Regions from separate parts of the Peribacillus sp. FSL R5-0717 genome, predicted to be linked through region 2. Evidence: riboswitches for the same ligand, from Rfam matches in the RefSeq annotation. Region 2 holds a riboswitch; the other holds the start of a gene.
What was found. Region 2 has a riboswitch for FMN ahead of NYE65_RS02595 (ECF transporter S component). Riboswitches for the same ligand answer to the same signal wherever they lie in the genome.
Positions count from the first base shown of each region.

Region 1: linked by a shared signal. The riboswitch ahead of ribE (riboflavin synthase) and the one ahead of NYE65_RS02595 (ECF transporter S component) in region 2 are both predicted to bind FMN.

Region 1 covers NZ_JBBOOF010000001.1:3,212,013-3,224,604, reverse strand. Annotated here, with positions in the region: gene NYE65_RS15640 (DHH family phosphoesterase) at 17-1,183, opposite strand; gene ribH (6,7-dimethyl-8-ribityllumazine synthase) at 1,589-2,059, opposite strand; partial or broken gene ribB (3,4-dihydroxy-2-butanone-4-phosphate synthase) at 2,137-2,775, opposite strand; gene ribE (riboflavin synthase) at 2,794-3,432, opposite strand; FMN riboswitch at 3,579-3,710, opposite strand; gene NYE65_RS15620 (TspO/MBR family protein) at 3,913-4,650, shown strand; gene megL (methionine gamma-lyase) at 4,647-5,822, opposite strand; gene NYE65_RS15610 (DEAD/DEAH box helicase) at 6,045-7,181, opposite strand; gene NYE65_RS15605 (ATP-binding protein) at 7,229-8,296, opposite strand; gene putP (sodium/proline symporter PutP) at 8,672-10,141, opposite strand; gene NYE65_RS15595 (molybdopterin oxidoreductase family protein) at 10,299-12,344, shown strand.
Region 2 covers NZ_JBBOOF010000001.1:531,859-544,450, reverse strand. Annotated here, with positions in the region: gene resB (cytochrome c biogenesis protein ResB) at 1-820, shown strand, start outside; gene ccsB (c-type cytochrome biogenesis protein CcsB) at 813-1,991, shown strand; gene NYE65_RS02620 (response regulator transcription factor) at 2,286-3,002, shown strand; gene NYE65_RS02615 (ATP-binding protein) at 2,999-4,792, shown strand; gene sigX (RNA polymerase sigma factor SigX) at 5,009-5,569, shown strand; gene NYE65_RS02605 (hypothetical protein) at 5,535-6,764, shown strand; gene serA (phosphoglycerate dehydrogenase) at 6,815-8,389, opposite strand; FMN riboswitch at 8,710-8,846, shown strand; gene NYE65_RS02595 (ECF transporter S component) at 9,011-9,592, shown strand; gene NYE65_RS02590 (ferredoxin) at 9,720-9,968, opposite strand; gene NYE65_RS02585 (helix-turn-helix domain-containing protein) at 10,259-11,323, shown strand; gene NYE65_RS02580 (RecQ family ATP-dependent DNA helicase) at 11,323-12,592, shown strand, end outside.

The DNA of each region.
Region 1 (12,592 bases), 2.7 Mb from region 2:
ACAGCCGCCTTTCTAATTAACCCTTATTGACAAACTCTTCATATCTTTCATCATGGGCCAGCCATGCAGCGTATTTCCGCTTCATGTATTTTTCCGCATCCGCAAATGTATCGAATGTTTTTTTCTGTTGTTTTCCGTTGATTTCAACAATCCATTCCTCTTCTTCATCTTCATAGATGAATATATCCTGTTTGTCTCTTGTTGAATATAGGCAACCCTCTGGGGATCCTTTTACATTCAATTGATTCTTATGTGCGTCTCGTTTAAGGGGCTCGGCATAGAAGGTCTTTTCGACATATTGGCTATATGCCTTTTCGGACATCGTACAACCGGCGGCTTTTTGGTGGCCGCCACCATCGTACTTGCCAGCAACCTCAGAAACATCTATATCATCGTGGATTGTCCGGAAGCTGATTCTTTTGCTTCCTACCATCAGGATGGCTATATAATCCAGATGTGAGAACTCTTTCGACAGTTCATTTCCCAATTCCGAGTGGTATGACTCTGCATGGACCACACCAGCTGTATGGGGACCGACCGTAGCTTGATAAACTTCTCTTTTTTTCCTGTTTATGTACCGATCCACTCGACTCTCTTCAACATTCAGAAGCGTTTGCTCCACTTCGTCAAAAGTGAAACTTTCAGCCGTGGACAGCTTATTTGCGATTTTCATTTCGAATTCCTCTATCGGAATCATGAAAAACAGGTCATTCAATCGCTTTGCCGTTGTATTTTTATTGACTTCCCATTCCCAAGTATCATATTGACGGACCAATTCAACGAATTCAGCGACAATGCTTGAAGGTTCCAGCAATTTATTTTCAACTGCATACTGATAGAATAATGATGTGGCTGCCGTCTGTTTACCATCTTCCTGTTCGACAGTTACAGATGCCCAATCATGTTCGTTCAAATGCAGTGCTGACTTATGATGATCGATCAGCAGCGCCTTGCCTCCATCTTCCACAAACTGAGTAATCATTTTTTCATTATCTTCATCAACCGATAGATCAGTAACGATCAATGTATCTTCAATCTTGGCCTGCTCAAGAAATGCACCTACATTCTGATTAAGGCGACCAATTGAATTATAACTAACCACTACTTCATCTCCGAATGCCAGCTTTGCTACAATGCCGCACCCGACTCCATCCAAATCATTATGTGTAAAGAGATGGTACACACAAACCCCTCCTAATAACTAATAAATTTACTTTTCCCTAAAGACATGAATTTCAATTGCAATCTTTACAATTGTAGCATAATCATATCTGCATATTTTATCATGCTTCCATTACGTGACGCTTTTGTTCGTTTTTTTTTCGATGAATTACCTAATCATTCCTTATTCCCCATGATTTATAATAATAAATAATGAAAAAACACATTACTTTGAAATCGGGGTATTTCCAGTGAAGGAGTTTCGGTGAGTGTCGAAGAGCAGCATTAGCTAATCGATCAATGGCTAACTTTACGAACTTTAAAGAATTGCCAGATGGTTGAAGAAAGTTGACTCAATCAGACCACGATCCGGCACATCAAAAAAAAGCCGCAGGAATGTTATTCCCCGCGGCTTCCTTATGTGAAATCACTGTTCAATCAATTTTCCAAGGTTGGCCATTTCAATTGCACTAACGGCCGCTTCATAGCCTTTATTACCTGATTTTGTTCCAGCACGTTCAATGGCTTGTTCAATATTCTCAGTTGTCAGCAAACCGAAGATAACCGGTACACCTGTTTCCAAAGAAACGGAAGCCATGCCTTTAGCTGCTTCATTGCAGACATAATCATAATGTGAAGTAGCACCCCTGATTACCGTTCCAAGACCGATTACCGCATCATATTTACCTGTATTCACAAGTTTCTTAGCAATTAACGGAAGTTCAAAAGCACCCGGGACCCACGCGATGTCAACGTCATTCTCATCAACGCCATGACGCTTAAGGCCATCCATTGCCCCTCCTAAAAGCTTGCTTGTGATAAACTCATTAAATCTTCCTACCACGATTCCTACTTTCAATCCTGATCCGATTAATTGTGCTTCAATAGTTTTCCCCATGTCCAATTCCTCCTAATTTTTAAAAACAATAATTTTTTTCATGTTAAGATTTCATTCCTAAAAATCCTTCAAGCTTTCGGGATGTTCAGTTCAAGTTCCTGTTTCCCGATTGGATCATTATGTTGAAGATACCGAATCAAATCGGCTATCGTAATGAACTTCAGGTTGAATTTATCAGCGATGACTTCTAAATCGGATACGCGGGCCATCGATCCATCTTCATTCATGATCTCACAAATTACACCGGCTGGAGCGGCACCGCATAACTTCGCCAAGTCCACCGATGCCTCCGTATGTCCTGCCCTTCTTAATACGCCGCCTTCTTTAGCGACTATCGGAAAAGTGTGACCTGGCCTTTGGAAATCTTCAGCGACCGAATCTTCATTAAGAAGCTCAAGGATGGTCAAGGACCGTTCAAAAGCACTGATTCCTGTAGAGGTGCTTTTATGATCGACACTTACCGTAAAAGCAGTGCCATGATGATCGGTATTTTCGCCTACCATAGGATGCAGTTTCAATTTTGCTGCAAGTTGTTCAGTGATGGTCGTACAAATCAAACCACGTCCATGAGTCGCCATGAAATTAATCGCTTCCGGTGTCGCCTTTTCGGCCAACACTACAAAATCCCCTTCATTTTCACGATCTTCATCATCGGACACGATTACTACCTTGCCAGCCTTCAAATCTTCTATTGCTTCTTCTATTGTATGGAACATCATTACACCGCCCTTTTATTAGAATCCATGCTCTGCCAAAAACTCTAAATTCAGTCCTGGTTTTGGATTACCATTTTTCATTTGATGTATTATATATTTCCCAATCATGTCGTTTTCGATGTTAACGATATCGCCAGCCGCTTTTTGTCCCAATATGGTGTCCTGATGAGTCAATGGAATCAATGATACCGTCAAAAGGTTCCTTTCGATCCCAAATATCGTCAAGCTTGTTCCATCAATGGCCACGGAACCTTTTGGAATGCAAAAGGCACTAAGCCCTTCTTCCAGTTGGATTACATAATATACGGCATTTTCTTTCCGTTCTTTTTTTATGATCGTTCCGGTTCCGTCGATATGACCTGAAACAAAATGACCGCCAAATCTTCCCTGTGCACTCATGGCTCGTTCGAGATTAACAGGTGATCCCAATTTTAACGTCCGGATCGAGGAAGCTTTGACCGTTTCCGGCATCACGTCGACCGTAAATAAACTTTTCGTGAAGGACGTTACCGTTAAGCAGACCCCGTTGACTGAAATACTATCCCCCAGATGCACATCTTCAAGGATTTTTTCAGAACGAATCGATAACTCCATACTGCTTTTTCCTTTTTTCAAGGAATGTACGGTACCGATATCCTCAATGATTCCCGTAAACATGTTTTTCCCCCTTTTATAAAATATAAAAAACCCCTTAGGATGGCCTAAGGGGTTAGCAGGAGAAATGAGTGAAAAAAATTGTATACCTAAAAAGCCTAATATTTTCATTTTCGAAAAATTAGGCGTACGTATACACTTGGGTTCCACACGTCCTTCTCCCATCCAGACTGTACTGTCGGCTTTGGAATCTCACCAAATCCTGCCTTTTAACAGGCTCGCGGGCTTAGAATTTCTTCATCACCGCCGGTTGGGATTTTCACCCGACCCCGAAGGACTAAAATAATATGAATCTTTGAATATTTTATCACCATAAAGTGAAGATGTAAAATTTCTAACCTTAAATGGTTCAATTGTTACAGGAACTTCCTACTTTTTTATAAAAATGGTCCCTCATTAACCCCGATGTGCTCCAAAAAGGTTAGGCAGGCTAAATATGTGGAATAGGATTAGAGAATCACACTTCATATAAGGAGGAAGACCATGCTTATTTCCATCATCAACCTGATTTTCTATCTGTTCGTCGTCACGATGAATTTTTTAGCCAATTTCCTGCCATTGAACGGCCAGACATCAGGAGAGATTTCCGATAAACTTCATGTCGTTTTCACTCCTGCCGGATATGTATTTTCCATATGGGGCTTAATCTATTTCCTGCTCGCCATCTGGGTATTCAGGCAGTTTTTAAGTAAACATCAAAACAGCCCTGCTTATAAGGCATCCTTCCCTTGGTTCGCTTTAAGCTGTGTCTTGAATGGCGCTTGGCTTTTGGCTTGGCACTATGAGCACTTTTTGTTATCCGTATTCATCATCATTGCTTTGTTGGTTACTTTAATGGTCATTTATACAAGCATAAAAAAAGTGGGACACACTACTTTTGACCTATTTCCATTCTCCGTTTATACAGGCTGGGTAAGTGTCGCAACTATAGCTGACATTTCTTATTACCTAACCTATATCAGATGGGACGGTTTTGGGGTTTCCGAATCAACCTGGACGATCGTCCTGCTGATTGCAGCAACAATCCTGGCTTTTGTCTTCGCAGGTAAAAACCGGGATTGGTGCTATCCTCTCGTATTCGTTTGGGCGTTCATAGGCATCGGGATACGATATAGCTCCGCCTATCCTGTAATCACGGACATTTCTTATATCCTCGCTGCCATCACTTTTATCATATCCATAACCATTTTCATAAAAAGTAGAAGGAATATGGTAGCCTAAAATGCTTGCTGAAGATCTTGCCATACATCCTGCCAAGCTTCTAGACCAACAGAGAGACGGACCAGCTGGTCACTGATGCCCATTTGTTCCCTTGAAGCTTCAGGAACGGCAGAGTGCGTCATGGTAGCGGGATGCTGGATCAATGTTTCGGCATCCCCAAGACTTACGGCAATTTTAATTAGATTCAATTTATTGAGGAATTCCTGCGCATCCTGTTTTGTGCCATGCAATTCGAAAGAGATAAGGCCGCCGCCATGTTTCATCTGTTTTTGCATGATATAATGATCCGGGGAAGCTTCATCACCTGGATAATATACCTTTTTCACCTTTGGATGTTTCTTAAGTTCATGAAAGATTTCCATTGCATTGGCCGAATGACGGTCCATCCTGACGGGCAAGGTCTTTAACCCCCGCAATAGTAACCAGGCATCGAAAGGTGAAATGATTCCACCGATATCCTTTTGTGTAGTCCCTGCTACCTGATTCATGAATTCCTTCTTACCGACGACAAGTCCCGCAACGACATCCCCATGCCCGCAAAGATATTTCGTAGCGCTATGAAGGGCGATATCACAGCCATACTCAAGCGGTCTCTGTAGGTATGGCGTCGAAAACGTATTATCGACTACGACCGTCACATTATATTCCTTCGCAACTTTCACCACCATCTGTAAGTCAATCATTTTCATCGTCGGATTGATCGGGGTTTCTACATAGATGCAGGTCGTTTCCGGCCGGATCATTTTCCTAACCTGTTCTTCAGTATCCATTTCACAAAAATCATGAGTGATCCGGTATTTATTTTTCATTAGCTGCAGAAGGCCAAATGTACAACCATATACCCCCTGTGAGCAGAGGATGTGATCATCTGTTTTAGTTAACGCAAAAAGTACTGCTGAAACGGCAGCCATGCCTGAACCGAAAGCAAGGCCAGCTTCCCCGCCTTCCAGTGCGGCAATCTTTTCCTCAAGCACCTGTACTGTTGGATTTCCAAGGCGAGAATAAATATATCCATCTTCGATACCGGCAAAACGCCTCTCCCCTTGCTCGGCATTTTCGAAAGTGAATGTTGAGGTTTGGAATAAAGGTGTTGCCAAGCTTCCCAAATGCTTCTTCGAGTCATATCCTTCATGGATGACTGCCGTTTCAAATTGTTTATACTTTCTTGTCATACCGTCTCCTCCTAACCTATGTCTATTGCTATCATATGTCAAAAACCCATATAAAGGAAGCGTTTTCATTCATGATTATCACCCATAAATGAACCCTGAATTTAGTAAAAATAAGCTTCATTCTGTTCAGTTCGATCCTGCAAATTGAGCACCTCTTTTAATTTTTTCTAACGTGAATTCCAAAAAAAGGGACAGCCGCCATGGCCGTCCCTTTTTTACGAATCATTCATCGACTACGATGTTTCCACCATAGAAGGTTACTCTCGTTAATGGTAACTCCAGTTCACGAGCCATTTTTTTCAACTCTCGCTCTTCTCTTTCCGTTACGATTGAAATGACCGTGCCATCTGCACCTGCACGCCCAGTTCTCCCGGATCTATGGATATATTGTTCGATATTGTCAGCCATATCAATATGAACGACCGCAGTAAGGCCTTTAATATCGAGCCCCCTTGCCGCTACATCCGTTGCTATCAGCATCGGGGATTTTCCGGAACGAAGCTTGCGCAGTGCTTTCTCCCTGTCGACTTTATTGGATTCACCGTGAAGCACGCCCATTTCAATACCTTTATAACTCAGCTTTTCATGTAAGACGCTAAGCTCCGCAATATCATTCAGGAAGGCAAGTGCCTTCACATCTTTAAGTCTTGTGATTTTCTCGAGAATCTTGGACTTTTCCCGTCTCTCAACCACAAAGTATAGATGGTCCACCTTGGATTCCATTTTTTCATTTTTATCGACCTTAATCATTTCGGGTTCATTCATGAATCCCCTGGCCGCTTTTTCCGTTTCCTCTGGCAGGGTTGCTGAAAACACCATGATTTGCCGATCCTTTAGTGTTGTTTTGATAATATTATTGATCGTTCCCATATGCTCTGGAATGATCAATTGGTCACCTTCATCAAGTACTATCGTCTTAACTTCATGCATCTTCAGTTTCTTTTGGGCAATCAATTCGTAAATCCGCCCCGGTGTTCCAGCAATCACTTGTGGACGCTTCTTCAGTTTGTCCAACTGCCTTTTCACATTAGCACCGCCGATGAATGCTGCACCCATTATGCCGCTTCCCTCTGACCAAATGCGAATTTCTTCATTGATCTGCATGACCAGTTCTCGTGATGATGCCAGAATCAAAGCTTGGGGCGATTTTTTTTCAGGATCAATCTTTTCCAGCAATGGCAGTAAATATGCCAATGTTTTTCCTGTACCTGTCGGTGATTCGGCCATGATATCCTTTCCCTCGACAATCACGGGAATCGCTTTCGTTTGTATCGGGGTAAGTTGTCCGAATCCGGACTTTTTCCAGGCTTCTTGTATATATGGTTTTCTATCGTTTATTAATGCAGGTAATTCGCTCATATCGTTCTCCTTTAATATAAAACTTTTCCTATCTTTCATAGTACCATTTATTCTTGTCCAGTAGCCAACGGAATACGAATTGTAACCGTCGTCCCTTTGTTTATCTCACTTTCAAAATCCATTTCCCCCTGAAGGCGATGAACGATTTTCCGGCAAATTGCAAGCCCGATCCCTGAACCTTTTTCCTTCGTCGAGTAAAAAGGCTCACCAATCCGTTCAAGGCGCTCGGGTCCCATTCCCATGCCATTGTCACTCACGCTGACTACAGCATGTCCATCGATGATTTGCAGCGATATATCAATTTCCCCATTATCTTCGATCGCTTCAATGCTATTCTTGACGATATTGATTACCAACTGTTTAAGTTCAATTGAATCAGCCATAATATAAATCGGTTCGGCGGTTTTAATCCTTAGCCCCATTTCGATATTATTCAAATTCGTTTCTGCTTTCATCAACGTGAATACCTGTTGTAAACTGTCGGCAAGATCGGTCCTACAGAATGCGACATCCTGTTTCTTCCCGAGAACCAAAAGTTCACTTGAGATAATATTAATTCGGTCAATTTCCTTCAACATGATATCAGAATGCAGCGGGTTCACTTCCTGGGTCATATCCATTAACTGTACGAATCCTTTTAAAGATGTCAGCGGATTCCTTATCTCATGTGCGACGGCTGCAGCCAGATGTCCGATAACAGATAGCTTTTCAGACATGATCATCAATTCCTCTTCGCGCCGCAATTCGGTGATATCCCTTACGATAGCATATACTCCAAGCATTTCCGAGTGGACGATGATCGGTAAAAAAGTTACACGGATTATCCGTTGTTCATCACTGCTATTCTGAATGGTCGTTTCGAATTTTACAGCCTCCCCTTGAAGGGACTGTAGAAAGAATTCAGCTACTTTATCACTTTCATTCCAGTTGATGAGATGATTCGCATTCTTGCCTTTCAAATTGTCACTATGATGACCTAACAGTTTTTCTGCTTCCGGGTTTATCGAAACGACATTTCCTTCGAGATTCAGCTCAAGGACACAATCCGGGTTATGCTTGAACAGCGACCGATACTGTTCATCCTTCAGAATGAATTCCTGTTGGGACCTCAGCATTTTCCCCGTCCAATACCTGATTATGAAGTACAGGAAAAGTCCGGTTATGAATATGAACATCCACCCTTTGGAATGTTGAAACATTGCATATATCCGAACATCTGACCTTGCCTGCGTCATAGAGATATAATCCGTAATGATAATCCATAAGACCCCAATGAATATATATATAAAAGCCACTTTACATGCAATTTTATGAGATTGGTTCATATTTTTTCCTTTGTATTGTTTTTTGGTTTATTATTCCCAAATCACTCAAAAAAAGCCCTCATGTTTTCAACATAAGGACTCTATCGATATTGTAACATATATATAGTAATCATTGTTTTATATCGTTAAAAAATCCAGCAGCATTACTACTGGATTTTCAATAAATCAAGAGAGGTCTTTAATGGCTTGATTGAATTCTTCTTCGATATCTTTTGTAGGCTTGGCCGATAGTAAGCTGAAAACGACCACCGCTATTGAACCAGCGATGAAACCAGGAATGATTTCGTATATTTCAGCAAACCTATCGATCATATCCCAGACGATCACGGTTGCCGTACCGACAATCATTCCCGCCAAGGCTCCCCATTTCGTCATCCGTTTCCAGTACAGGCTTAACAAAATGACAGGACCGAATGCCGCTCCAAAACCAGCCCATGCATAACCAACCAATTTAAGGATTGTACCGCTTGGATTAAAAGCCAATAATAGGGCAATGGCAGATATCGCCAATACGCCAAACCGACCTACCAGCACTAATTCCTTATCAGATGCGTTCGGCCGAATGAACTGCTTATAGAAATCATCTGTCAGAGCACTTGCCGATACTAACAGCTGTGATGCAATCGTACTCATGACCGCTGCTAAAATCGCAGCCAACAAGAAGCCAGTAATTAAAGATGGAAACAGTTCTTTAGCTAATATGATGAAGACGGACTCAGCATTCCTATCCCCTAAAGGACTATTTGTCAGGTTAAAATATGCTATCCCCACCAATCCGGTGAACATCGCTCCTACAATAGCAAAAATCATCCATCCCATGCCGATTCGCCGTGCACTTTTCAATTCTTTAACAGATGAGACCGCCATGAAGCGGACGATTATATGAGGCTGCCCGAAATAACCAAGCCCCCATGCCAGAAGAGATATGATGCCAATGGTTGATGTTCCCTCAAAAACATGCAATAAATTCGGGTTAATCGATTTTATTTCATTGAAGGTAGGATCCCAGCCCCCAATATTTACAATCGTGACAACTGGTACTAGAATTAAGGCAATGAACATGATTGTACCTTGTACGAAGTCCGTCCAGCTGACAGCCAGGAATCCGCCAAATAATGTATAAAGAATAACAACGCTTGCCGTCAGCCAGATACCCCACCGGTAATCTAAATTGAAAGCCGTACGGAAAAGCTCACCGCCTGCCACCATGCCTGAAGAGGTATAAAAGGTGAAGAAAATTAAAATGACCGATGCTGATACCACTTTTAAGACGCGGGAGCCATCTTTAAACCGATTTCCCAAAAAGTCGGGAATCGTAATCGAATTGCCGGCAATTTCCGTATATGTCCGAAGCCTTGGTGCCACAAATAACCAGTTTAAATAAGAGCCTGCACACAGGCCGATGACAATCCAGCCAGCACTCAACCCACTAATGTACATCGCACCAGGAAGACCCATCAACAGCCAGCCACTCATATCGGAAGCCCCTGCACTCAATGCCGTTACAGCCGGCCCCAAGTTCCGGCCGCCAAGCATGTAATCGGTTAAGTTAGCCGTTTTCCGATAGGCCAAATAACCAATTAAAAGCATACCTGCCATGTATATTGCAATTGATATTATAATTCCATATTCCAAAAATGAATCCTCCTATTTATAGGTTAATTTTCATCTTGTAAGCTTATCAGAAAAAAAAACATATGTTAAGAAGTTCTTGCACCTTTCAACGATTTCACTTTCAATATAAGTAAGAAAATTCGTTTTATTAGAATAAATCATTTAGGAGGAATACGCCATGCAATCCTATATCAATCAGCCAGATGGAGTCTTTCCCTCTGTTTGTTCTCTCGACTGTCCTGATCAATGCGGTTTACTGCTGCACAAAAAAGATGGGAAAATCATTAAAGTTCAAGGAGACCCTGATCATCCAGTCACAAAAGGGAATATTTGCAACAAAGTCCGCAACATGACTGCCCGCCTATATGACCCCAATCGCTTAAAACAGCCCTTAAAGCGCATCGGTCCGAAAGGAAAAGGGAATTTCGTTCCAATCAGCTGGGAAGAGGCCATTGACACAATCACTTCCAAATGGAAAGACTTGATCGAAATGCACGGACCGGAAAGCATACTTCCTTACAGCTTTTACGGAAACATGGGCAACCTCAGCGCCGAGGGGATGGATCGCCGCTTTTTCCACAAACTCGGCGCAAGCATGCTCGAGCGTTCCATCTGTAATGCGGCAGGCTCAGTCGGATACAGCTATACAATGGGTGGTTCATTCGGCATCGATCCAGAAGAAACAATCCATACGAAGCTATTCATCATGTGGGGCATCAACGCTGTGAGCACAAATATGCACCAAGTGACGCTTGCCCAGCAAGCCCGAAAAAACGGGGCCAAAGTAGTTGTCATTGACGTTCATAAAAACCAAACTGGCAAGTGGGCAGATTGGTTCATTCCGATTCTGCCTGGCACCGATAGTGCACTTGCCCTCGGATTAATGCATATTCTTTATGCCGAGAATCTAGTCGACCAGCCCTTTCTCGATGAATACACAGTGGGTGCTGCTGAATTGCGCGAACATGTCCGCCAATATGACCCTGCGACCGTCTCCGCGATAACTGGCGTTCCCATTGATGACTTATATGAACTTGCCAGGATGTATGGCACCACAAGCCCATCATTCGTTCGGATAGGCAATGGCCTGCAGCACCATGACAATGGAGGCATGGCGGTACGTACCATTGCCTGCCTGCCTGCCCTTACCGGCCAATGGATGGAGGAAGGCGGCGGAGCCATCAAAGGGAATTCAGGATATCTGGCCTTTAATATAAATGCCTTAAGACGTCCTGATTTATTGCGAAATAAAGCTACCCGGACCATTAATATGAACCAAATCGGCCAAGCTCTTATGGAAAAAGAAAACCCGATTCGCTCTATGTTTGTATACGGCTCCAACCCAGCACTTGTCGCTCCGAATGCAAATAAGGTGCAGGAAGGTCTAATGCAGGAAGATCTATTCACAGTGGTACATGATCTATTCTTAACCGAAACGGCCATGTTTGCCGACCTCGTCCTTCCTGCCACGTCATCTTATGAAACGGAGGATTTTTATAATTCATATTGGCATAATTACGTCCAAATACAAAAACCTGTAGTCGAAAAATATGGCGAATCGAAATCGAATGTTGAATTGTTCAAACTGTTGGCTGCTGGAATGGGATTTGGGGAACAAGCATTTGGAGATTCAGAGGAAGATATGATACGGCAGGCTCTGGATTTTCCCGACAACCCGCATTTGGAAGGCATCACCTATGACTCCCTTTCAAGGAATCAATTTGTCAAAGCCAAAATGCAGCCGATTTTCCCAGGCAAACTCCCGACACCAAGCGGTAAAATCGAACTTTATTCCGAACGGATGAAGCGGGATGGATTCGAGCCATTGCCCACATATACGCCTATCATAAAAGACAGCGACCTGCCATTTTTATTCATTCCGGCACCTAATCACAATTTCTTGAATTCAACCTTTTCTAATAATGCCAAACATATCTCCATGGAAAAGGAACCGAAACTGCACATGAATGCCGCTGATGCCAAAACAATGGGGATAGCCGCCGGAGATATGGTTAGAATCTGGAACGGTCGCGGTGAATGCTTGCTTACCGCTGCTCCCGGTGAAAATGTGTTACCAGGCGTTCTTGTCAGCCAAGGCTTGTGGCAGAATACGCCCGAAACAAAGCAACACATCAATTCCCTTACCCCAGATCGCCTCGCGGATATGGGTAATGGCGCCGTTTTCTTTTCAGGACGGGTTGATCTTGAAAAAGTCCAACAATAGTAAAGAAATGTTTAGCAATCTTTAACATATCTGTGATTTTCGGATTATATCTGCGATTCTCGGATTATATCTCCGTTTTCAGATTTTTATCTCCGATTCCGGATTATATAACTGCGGTTCTAGAATTATATCTGTGATTTTCGGATGATATATCTGCGATTCTCGGATTATATCTGCGATTCTCGGATTATATCTGCGATTCTCGGATTATATCTGCGATTCTCGGATTATATCTGCGATTCTCGGAT
Region 2 (12,592 bases):
AGATAAGCAGTACAGTGCTGCAATTGATAAAACCGGTACGATCGCAAAAACATATCAATCCGATGTTACGCTCTATGAGCGCAAGGGAGAAACCTTACCAGGGGAAAAAGTGGACCTTGATAAGCTTAAAGATTATAAAATCAAAGTCAATGAACCTCTGAAACATGATCATTATGCCCTTTACCAAGTAGACTATAAATTGGATGAGCTCAGTACGATGGCTTTTAATTTGATAAATAAAAAAACCGAAGAGAAATATGGAAGCTTAAAGGTTGATTTGAACAACCCTCAAAAGAAATACGAGTTGAAAGAAGGATATTCCGTTGACTTGATCAGTTACTTCCCTGATTTCGAGTTCGATGAAAAAGGCGAACCTAGAACGATATCGAAGATTCCGAATAATCCAGCATTTATCTTTAAGATGCATACTCCGGATAAGCCAGAGGGTGAAGTCAGTTTCGTAGCGATTAAGGAGACTGTTGAGCCTTTAGGGGAAAACACTTATAAAATGGCTTTTAATGGTGTGGAAACCCAAGATGTCACGGCTTTGACCGTCAGGAAGGATTTAACCCTTTGGATCTTATTCACGGGTGGAATCATCTTCATGATCGGCGTTGTCCAAGGGTCTTATTGGAATCATCGGCGTATATGGATCAAGAGGAAAGATGATGAGATACTTTTGGCCGGCCATACAAACAAAAACTGGCACGGCATTAAAAGAGATATAAAACAAGCGATAGAATCAACATCACTTTCCGAACCAATGGATCAACTTGAAGAGGAGAAATCTTCTAGTAAGGGGGAAGTTTTAAATGGCTGAATTAAGCAGTAACCTTTTATATGCAGCTTTCATTTTATATCTGATCGCTACCTTTTTATTCGGGGGATCGATCAAGGATAAACGCGGTGCGGAGGAAAAGAAACAAAACAAATGGGCAAAACTGGGCATTTTCGTCACCATTATCGGGTTTGCGGCGCAAATTGGGTATTTCATCACTAGATGGATTGCTGCCGGCCATGCCCCGGTAAGTAACCTGTTTGAATTTACGACCTTTTTCGGAATGATGCTGGTCGGTGCTTTCATATTAATTTATTTTCTTTATAAAACACCTGCCCTTGGGCTATTCGCTTTACCGATAGCATTATTGATAATCGCTTATGCAAGTATGTTCCCTACAGAAATTTCGCCACTCATCCCTGCTTTGCAGAGTGATTGGCTCCATATTCATGTAACGACTGCAGCGGCAGGACAGTCAATCCTTGCCATAAGTTTCGTTACTGCCATCATTTATTTAATCAAGTTCGTTGATCAGACACAATCAAGCAAAAGAACGTTCTGGCTTGAAGTCATCATGTTCACATTAGTCTGCACCATCGGTTTCGTCATCATCACTTCTTCTTTTGCTGCCATGGATTATAAGGCGAATTTTGATTGGGTCGATAAAAAAGGTGCCGAAGTCAAACAGGAATTCAACCTGCCGGCATTGGTAGGTCCCAATGAAGGGAAACTCATCGAGACGGATCGATTTGAACCGCTGGTGGACATGCCTGCACTGATCAATGCCAAGAAACTGAATACTGTTCTTTGGTCATTCGGCATGGGACTCGTCCTGTATGGTTTAATAAGGTTGATTGCTCGCAAAAGAGTGGCAGCTTTGATTAAACCGATCGTTAAAAATGTGAATTTGAATTTATTGGACGAGATTAGTTATCGTTCGGTCCTTATCGGTTTTCCGATCTTTACACTCGGTGCCCTCATTTTTGCAATGATCTGGGCCCAAGTGGCCTGGACACGATTCTGGGGCTGGGATCCGAAAGAGGTCTGGGCATTGGTTACTTGGTTGTTTTATGCGGCTTTCTTGCATCTGCGGATGTCAAAGGGGTGGCAAGGGGAAAAATCGGCTTGGCTTGCCGTCATCGGTTTTGCCATCATCATGTTTAACCTGATTTTCGTCAATCTTGTTATTGCTGGTTTGCATTCATATGCTTGATTCTGTATTGTAATGTTTAGATGAAGGGGGTCTTTTGATAGAAACGTCGAGAGTTGGCTTATCGATTTTTCTAGAAAATGATCCCTTTTTCTGTCAATCCTATTCAATGGGAATATTTTGGTGAAATAGCAATTATCCATTCTTGATGGGCGGTCGGAGTCTTTTTTGTGACAAAATGGTGAAAGGTTTATGGAAGCCTTGTGAAATCGGCTCTTTATCGTATGATGTAAGGAAAAAGTATTAGTCATGGAAGTATTCATTTTGTAGAATATATGATAGGAGGCTGATTACATAATGTATAACGCTATTAAAATTCTCGTGGTGGATGATGAGGAAAGAATCCGCCGGCTGCTAAAGATGTATTTGGAAAGGGAAGAATACATAATCGATGAAGCTGAAAATGGAGATATGGCTTTAACAAAAGCCCTTGAAAATGATTATGATTTAATTTTATTGGATATTATGATGCCTGGGAAAGATGGAATCGAAGTTTGCCGTGAATTAAGGGAAAAGAAAACGACTCCAATTATCATGCTGACGGCTAAAGGGGAAGAAGTGAACCGTGTTCAAGGATTCGAAGTGGGGACCGATGATTATATCGTAAAGCCGTTCAGTCCCCGTGAAGTCGTGTTAAGGGTTAAAGCTTTATTGCGTCGCTCTTCAAGCACAGGTTACATGCAGGCGGAAACGACGGCAAAAGATGTGATCGTCTTCTCGCATCTAACAATAGATAATGATGCCCACCGTGTACTTGCTGATAACAAAGAGGTTTCATTAACACCGAAAGAATATGAATTGTTATATTTCTTGGCGAAATCCCCAGATAAGGTTTTTGACCGGGAGCAATTGTTAAAAGAAGTATGGCACTATGAATTCTTTGGAGATCTTCGAACTGTAGACACGCATGTTAAACGCTTGCGTGAAAAATTAAACCGCATATCCGAAAACGCAGCCAAGATGATTGTGACCGTTTGGGGTGTAGGTTACAAGTTCGAAGTCATTAATGACTGATGCTATGGGGCAGTGTTGTAGGGAAGCTATGGGCAACGATCCTATTGCTCGTGTCGTTTGTATTAATTGTTTTAACCGTTCTGCTGGTCGAATTCTTTGAGAATTTCCAAATTGAAAATATTGAAAATGATTTAACCAAAACGGCTGAACAAATCATTAAGGTGACCAATGAACATCAGGGATCCAGCAATGAGGTATTACAAATAGCTTCGGAATTAATAGGCAATGAAACGAAAATGATCATTCTTAATGATGACAAAATGGTATTCTCATCCATCGGTGGAGATAATGAGTTTGAAATCACGCCGGAACTCATTAAAAATGACCCCGAATTGCTCAAGGTTTTTACGGAAAGAAAGACTGTAAAAAAGGAAATGGCGCTATCGGATGATGCGGGAAACGAGGGCTTATCCGCAATCGTGGTAGGCATTCCGCTTGAATTGAATGGGGAACAGGATGAAGTATTCCTATTTCAATCGTTAGAGTCCATGGAAGAAACCACAAAATCCACTACACAGTTCATTTTATTGGCAGCAGGCATCGCCATTATTTTGACAACGATTTTTGCTTTCTTTTTATCTACAAGAATCAATGCTCCATTGGTGAAGATGAGGGAAGCCGCCCTAGCGATTGCCCGGGGGAAATTTGATACAAAGGTTCCAATACTGACTCAAGATGAAATCGGTGAGCTGGCCATAGCGTTTAATCAGATGAGAAAGCAACTGAAATTCAATATGAATGCACTTAGTCAGGAAAAGGAACATCTCTCCAGCATTCTTAGCAGTATGGCAGATGGGGTCATCACCTTCAATAAAGACGGCACAATTCTTGAAACGAATCCGCCAGCGGAAAGGTTTCTGCAATCCTGGTATTTTGAAAAGGGCTATAACCGGGAAGATAATGTGAATGTCCCTTTGGTTTTGATGAATCTTTTTGATGAATCTGATTCCTTCGATAAGGAACAAGTCGGTGAAATTACCTTGCAAGGCCGTAATTGGGGATTGATTGTCAGTCCGCTATATACAAATGGCGACAATATTCGGGGAGCGGTGGCCATCATAAGGGATATGAGTGATGAAAGACGTATGGACAAACTCAGGACTGATTTCATAGCGAATGTCTCCCATGAGTTAAGGACCCCGATTTCAATGTTGCAAGGATATAGTGAAGCGATTGTAGATGACATTGCGGGCAGTGAAGAGGAAAAGGTGGAAATGGCCCGCATCATCTATGATGAATCTTTAAGAATGGGACGTTTAGTCAATGATCTACTCGATCTAGCTAAATTAGAATCGGGTAAAATGAATCTTAGCTATGAATGTGTACCCGTTTCTCCATATTTAAAGAGGATTACAAGTAAGTTTTCTGGGCTGGCTAAAGAAAAAGGGATTACAATATCAGCCAGCCTGCAAGACAATCAGATTCAATGGCATTTCGATCCGGACCGTATTGAACAGGTTTTGACCAATTTAATTGATAATGCGATTCGTCATACTCCACCAGGCGGTAACATTGATGTCATTCAGAGGACAAGTGATCGAAGGGGACTGATCATTGATGTGAGGGACTCTGGATCTGGAATTCCCGAAGAGGATCTGCCTTTTGTATTCGAGAGGTTTTATAAAGCGGATAAAGCAAGGACCCGCGGCCGTTCGGGTACCGGATTGGGTTTGGCAATCGTAAAAAATATAATCAATGCCCATGATGGCTACATTTCGGTAAACAGTTTACCTAATAAAGGGACGACATTCAGTATCATTTTGCCTCGAATTATGGAAAACGCTGAATGAATGACAGGTGGATCGCCAGATAATCTTGTTTCATAAAGTACTGCGAAGACAAAGGCAATTGGATTTCTTTCCAACTTGTCTTTGTTTTTTTAGGACACAAAATAAGAAGTACCTGATATGTGGAAATTAACGGAATTTTATAATAAGATTAAAGCCGAAGTATGTAACTTTTGTTTAGGATTGACGACTATATTTATGAACGGATGTGGGGAAATGATGGATTCCGTTTTCCACGATCTTTATGAAAAATATCATCAGGAAATATATCAATTCATTTTTTATATGACTAAAAATCGAGAAACCGCCGAAGACCTTGTTCAGGAGGTCTATATCCGGGTGATGAAGGCCTATGAACGCTTCGAAGGAAAAAGCAGTGAAAAAACGTGGATGTATTCGATTGCCAGAAATGTGACGATTGATCACTTTCGGAAACAAAAAGGTTGGAAAGACAAAATCTTTCCTAATTTTGATTGGGATAGGCAATTGCTGAAAGATGAAGAGCCCATTCCCGAGGAAGTGGCTATCAAGAACGATGAAATCCAAGATATTTACCAATGCTTAAACCGGTGTACCACGAATCAAAGATCCGTGATCATTTTACGATATATTCAGGGATTGTCCATTACGGAAACTTCTGAAGTATTGAATTGGAGTGAAAGTAAGGTAAAAACGACCCAGCACCGAGCTTTAAAGGCCATTAAAAAGTTGATGGAAGATTTATCAGGAAAGGAGGGCCACCGCATTGAGGAGATCCCGTTGGAAAGAAAGCGAAATTGAAGACATGCTGCGCGAGCTTCCGACATTAAAAGATGACCGGACCAAGGCAGAGGTATATGCGAGAATACATGATAAAAAGAAAAAGATGAAGAAACACTGGATACCTATATTCGCGGGTGTTGCCTCCTTATTCTTAATGGTTGTTTTGGCATCATCGTTCATTATTGAAAAAAAAGGAACGACAAGTCGAGAAGACAGCGGCAGCAGTGGGAAATTATCTCTATCTGAAAGTAAGGAAATGTCAGATCTTGAACGGAAGGATTCAAGTAACCTAGAAAAGCCCTCAGAAGATAAACAGGAAGCTCAAGAGTTTTCGAGTAACCAAGCGAAAATCGAATCCAAAGACAAGTTTTCAGAAATGGAACCGCGAAAAGGGGAAAAGGAAAAAACATTTGAACAAGCGATCTACCAGGATGACCTTAAAAATGCCTCGATCATTACGATGGGTGTCCCGGATGATCAAATGAATTTCATCATTCCCATTTCAATTAAACTTAAACATCATGATGAAAGTGATACACTGAATCAGTTAGTTAATCAAATGTCCGATATTGATGAAGCGCAATATGGGCTATCTGACTATTTTCCGCTTGACATAAAGATTAGCCAAGGAAACGATATAAACACTGCCCATATCGATTTTCCAGAAAAAAGCCGACTGTTGGCTGAAGATACACTTTTTCTCCATTCGATGGAAGAAACGCTTTCCTATAACAATATAGAGAAAATGACATTTTCCACAGAAGGTAAGCAAGGTGCCAGGTTTGCGCATGCGGGATATTTAAAGGAGGTGGATATACCTCATCAAAAAAAACGCACATACCTTCTTTATCAAAGGGATGAGTCCTCTCCAAGTTTCCTTGTTCCAAGCAATATGGGTTATCGGGACTTTGAGGAGGCGCTTCAAGCCGGAAAAGGGGAGGCGGACATCGAGGGAATTTCACCTGCAATCCCCCATGACCTGAAATGGGAAAGGATAAGCTCTAATGGAGATCTTGTGACCATTCACCTATCAGATCAAGCCGTTATTGAAAATAGTGAGGAAACCCTTCAAGCTTTAGAAGCCATACTCTTCATAGCTAAGGATTTTGGTTTTGAAAAAGTGAAGTTTGAAAATGCTCCTATTGAAGAGGTGGGAAAGCTGAATTTAACTGAAGACATAATGGTGCCCGAAGCACCGAACCAAGTGAATTGAATGCATTATAAGAAGAAAAAAGTGCCCGCGCTGCGGGCACTTTTTTCTTCTTATAATGAAATACGGGCCAAGAAAGTAATTTCTTCTGTTTCCATTAAAAACTGTTTCATGTTGTCTTCTAATGGTAAATCGAAGCTCAAAACCATGATGGCTTCACCGCCAGCTTCTTTTCGGCCAACCTGCATGGTGGCGATATTCACTCCGTGATCACCCAGGACCTTACCTACGTTACCGATTACACCGGGTTTATCGGTATGCTGGATATAAAGTAAATTCGATTCTGGGTGAAAGTCGATTTTGAAACCATTCAAACTTACAATTCGAGAACCGTAATTTTCGATATAGGTCCCACTTATTGTTAATTCTCGGTTGTCACCTTTTACTTTAAGGCTGATCAAATTCGAGTAACCTAAAGAGTCCGTAGAGATTTTTTCACCAATGGTTATGCCACGCTCTTTTGCGATCAACAAGGCATTCACTTCATTGACTGATGCATCGACTCTTGATCTTAAAAAGCCGGAGATTAAACTTTTTGTAAGAATCGCGGTATCGAAATCCAAAGATTCTCCTGCATATGTAACGGAGATTTCCTGAATTCCTTCATTCATGCACTGGGAAGCAATTGATCCCATTTGCTGAACAAGTTGATGGAATGGCTGTACCTTTTCAAACACTTCTTTAGATATGGCTGGAAGGTTGATTGAACTTGAGACCGGGTTTCCTTCGAAATAGGTCAAAACTTCTTGGGCAACCTGTACGGCGACATTTAATTGGGCTTCTTTCGTGGAAGCGCCTAGATGCGGTGTAGCAATGACGCTGTCCAGTTCCAGCAGTTTATGGCCAAGTGGAGGTTCTTCGACGAAAACGTCCAGTGCCGCCCCTGCAACATGCCCTTGAACTAACATTTCATATAAATCATCTTCGTCTAGAATTCCACCACGGGCGCAGTTCAGTACATAAACCCCTTTTTTACAGGTAATCAGTTTTTCTTTATTAATTAATCCTCTAGTTTCATTCGTTAGTGGTGTATGAACAGTAATGATGTCTGCTTTAGGAAGCAATTCATCCAAGGGCAGGGCCGTTACGGACATTTTCTTTGCACGATCTACAGTCAGGAACGGGTCATAGACAATGACATCCATGCCAAACACTTTAGCACGTTTGGCAATTTCCCCTCCGATGCGCCCAAAGCCAACTATGCCTAATGTTTTTCCACGAAGTTCAGTTCCCGTATAGGAGGAACGTTTCCACTCTCCATTTTTCAATGAAGCATAAGCTTGCGGAATGTGGCGCATTAATGAAGCCATCATCGCGAATGTATGTTCAGCTGTTGAAATGGTGTTGCCGTCAGGTGCATTAACCACGACAATCCCGCGTTTTGTCGCTGCGGGGATGTCTATGTTATCAACACCGACACCAGCGCGTGCTATAATTTTCAACTGCGGCATACGGTTCATTAAATCTTCCGAAACCTTTGTTGCACTTCTCACAAGAATTGCATCGATCTGATCAAGTTCGTTTGCAGCTTCCTCTACGGTCTTCTGAATGAGCTGAATATTGGATGCCTCTGAAAGCGGTCCGAGTCCTTCTGGTTTAATGGCGTCTGCTACTAAAATCCGATACACGTCTAAACACCTTCCTAAGGAAAAAGTTATCTTAAATTTCAGTTAATTTTACAATTGAAATGCTGATAATGTCAATTTGGCATATCTGAATGAAAGCGCTTAAATAAATGATTTTCAACTGATCATCCGTTTAAGGTGGCGATATAAATAGCTTCGCTCCTTTTGCGAAAAATTTTCGAATTGCCATATTGTAAATCCGCTGTTTGTTTTAAGTCGTTCACTGCGACAATCGATATTCATCCTACATGCATCAAATGAGAAAAAATGCTATCAAAAAAAAAGTATTTCAGATATAATGGGAAGTATAAAAAATTTTATAGGTCTATCTTCGGGGCGGGGCGCAATTCCCCACCGGCGGTGATGAAGGAATTTCTACTTCTAAGCCCGCGAGCCTTATAAGGCAGGATTTGGTGTGATTCCAAAGCCGACAGTATAGTCTGGATGGGAGAAGATGGAGGTTCCTTAGTGCGTTTCAACATTTATTTGCTGAACGTTTGTTTGATGTAACCTTTAATTTATCCCTTTAATTCCATTGGAATTAAAGGGTTTTTATTGAACATCAACATATTTTGGAATCCTAACCTCTTTTTCAGGTAGATCGGAAAAGAAGGAGAGAGAACTATGAAAAAGAACAAAGTGAAAAAAATGGTCTCACTTGCCATGATGGGAAGCATTTCGTATTTATTGATGCTTTTAAATTTCCCGTTTCCAGGATTCCCGCCTTTTCTCAATGTTGATTTTAGCGACATACCAGCACTGATGGCGGCATTGATTTTCGGTCCGATGGCTGGAATTCTAGTCGAGTTCATTAAAAACCTATTGGATTTAGTCATGACAGGGACCCTGACAGCTGTGCCTGTGGGGCATATCGCTAACTTTATAGCCGGAATACTGTTTGTCTTGCCGACTTATTATGTATTTCAGAAAATCAATTCAAAAAAAGGAATGACGTTCGCCTTACTTGCGGGAACAGTTTCCATGGCAGTATTCATGAGCGTATTAAACTATTTTGTCTTTTTACCGGCTTATACCTTCTTTATGGGATGGGATGCCATGTCGGCGCCCGAGTCAAGAAAGTTCGTTACGATGGCAATCTTGCCTTTCAACGTGATTAAAGGCGTGCTCATCACATCTGTATTCATGTTGCTGTTCATTAAATTACAGACATGGATCAATAAGCAAACATTATATAAAAATGCTTAACGGCATTGACGATAGATATGAAAAAACAACCGGATATCCATATCCGGTTGTTTTTTTTATGCCTGTTTTTTGGTATGTGCATTGGCCAAAAGAAAAAGCCATTCTCGATTGAAAATGGCTTGTACCTTTATTCGAATTTTAGTGCATCTCCGTCAAATGCCTCGTCAGCAACTTTGATGGAATCCGTTGGGCATCCTTCAAATGCATCCATCATGTCGTCTATAAGTACATCAGGAATTTCAACGATACCCTCGTTATCGTCAAGGGTAACAAATGCGATCCCTTCGTCATCATAATCATATATATCCGGTGCCGCTGCTCCGCAAGCTCCACAAGCTATGCATGTTTCTTTATCCACAATAGTAAATTTAGCCATGAATATAACCCCTCCTAAGTTGATTAACAACTGATAATCTTTTTATTTCAGATTATTATCTCTTTCTTATTGTAAGACCGAATGCCAAACTTTTCAATAGAAATTGTATTGATAATAACTATCATGTAGCTGAATGTCAACGAAATACATCGAAAAAATTAATTTGGTCCTTTCCATGTTTCGTCATTTAGTCACATAATTTCCGTTGTATTCATCAATAATAACGGCGGTTTTTGCAGATTTTTGTTACAATGGGTTTATTGGTTAAATGAAACAAGGATGTGAGTCCCATGAATAATTATCTACAGGCCATCATTCTATATGCGATAAAAAAATTTCAAGGTGAGCGCTCCATTTATGCTATATACCATATGCTGCAGGGTAAGAAATCGTCACAAACCATCCAAGATGCCCATTTATTCGGGTTAACGGATATTTTTGGGACAATACCTCGATTTACCCGTCAGCAATTAAATCAAAACATTGAACATTCACTTAAGCATGACTTAATTAATTTAACGGATAAACCAGATGCATATGAAATTAGTTTGCAAGGTGAACGAATGTTGGACGATTACTTTAAAAATAATCCTTTTCCGGAGTATTTAAATGGTTGGAAGTATCATAATATCACCCCTGTTTTCTGGGGAAGGTTAAATTTACTCATTCAAACCATATCCCATATTGTCCACAATGAAAGACGTTTTTATCCGATACAACGAAATCCCAAAATTCAATTCTTCGTAAAGGAATTTTTACATGCCAATCGTCAGGATCGAGCGTTGATTGCCCAACATTTATATGATGAACTGGTATCCCTTTTAGAAAATCAAAGTGATATGAAACGAGACATTTTCATTTTGAGATTGACCGGGATAAACAGGATTGGTCTAACGTTTGAACAGATTGCCAAAAGGAAAAATACGGAAGAAGAGTATGTTCGCTATACATTCCTTGACTCATTGCATCAAATGCTTGCAGAAATGGAAACGGGTGGTGATTACCCTCTCTTATCCTCATTAACCAATGATTGGAAAAGAGGTGGTAATCCTCATTTGACACAATCTACAAAGACTACTTTACGATACATCCAGGAAGGGAAAAACCTCGGTGAAATAGCTGAAATCCGCAGATTGAAAGTCAACACCATCGAAGATCACCTCGTAGAAATTGTTTTATCGGAAAAGGATTTTCCGATTTCCGATTATGTGACAATCGAGGATGAGAGGGAAATTGCTGAAGCGATTAAGGAACTTGGTACAAAAAAGCTTAAAGCTATCAAGCAGATGGTCGATAATAAACAAATAAGCTTTTTCCAAATAAGACTTGTACTTGCGAAAATAGGTGAGAGATGATGAACATAGAACGAGTCCTCAAAGAAAAATTCGGTTTTGATAAATTCCGTCCTGGACAAAAGGAAGTGGTTGAATCATTGATGTCCGGCCGTCATACATTAGCGATGCTCCCAACCGGGTCAGGTAAATCATTATGTTATCAGCTGCCGGCTTATCTGGTGAATAAGACTGTCATAATTGTCTCCCCGTTATTATCTTTAATGCAGGATCAAGCGGATCAGCTGAAGATGAGCGGCGAAAAAAGTGTATTGACCCTTAACTCTTTTTTGACGCTTAATCAAAAAAGGAAAGCTTTCGATAGGTTACATAGTTATCGATTTATCTTTTTATCTCCTGAAATGCTGAGCATCGATGGTGTGATAAAATCCTTGAAATCTATAGAAATAGGTTTGTTCGTCATAGACGAAGCACACTGCATTTCACAATGGGGGTACGATTTCCGTCCGGATTATTTGAATTTAGGAGAAGTGAGGCGTGAGCTGAATAATCCGTTGACGCTTGCCCTGACGGCAACTGCAACCGATGAGGTCCGGAGGGACATCGTTGTTAAACTTAACATTGGGCAGGCCGAGGAAATGGTTTCATCGGTTGATCGTGAAAATATTGCCATTATTATCGAGCGAATGTTCAGCTACGATGAGAAGCTAGGCCGTGTGCTGGAGCTTGTCAGGAAATTTACCGGAAGCGGAATTATTTATTTTTCCTCTAAAAAAGTGGCGGAATCTGTCGCTGGGTTTTTACAGGATAACGGGATCGATAGTGTCAATTATTATCACGGTGGAATGGAGCAGGAACAAAGGATGCTCATTCAGCAGCAATTCATTTCCGGCCAGTTGAAAATCATATGCGCAACAAGTGCCTTTGGAATGGGTGTGAATAAATCGGATGTCAGGTATGTTATCCATTATCATATCCCGTCCACGATGGAAGCATATCTTCAGGAGATTGGCAGGGCGGGGCGAGACCGGAAACAAAGTGTGGCTGTCTTATTATATAGCGAAGGGGATGAAGGGCTTCCCCTTCATTTGATGGAGCAACAGTTGCCTACGGATTCGCAAATCGATGGTGTATGTTCTTTCCTTAATGAATCACAAAAGAATCTGGCGAATTTGACTCCCTCAGAAAAAGAGCAGCTGTCGCAATCCTTTTCGTTGAACGAAATCCAGCTCCGTTTTTTTACCCAGTTTATTATGGGCAATAATCAGGATCAAGTGGCAGAGATGAAAGAGTATTGTCAAAAGAGGAAAACCAGGAATCAGGAAAAGCTGC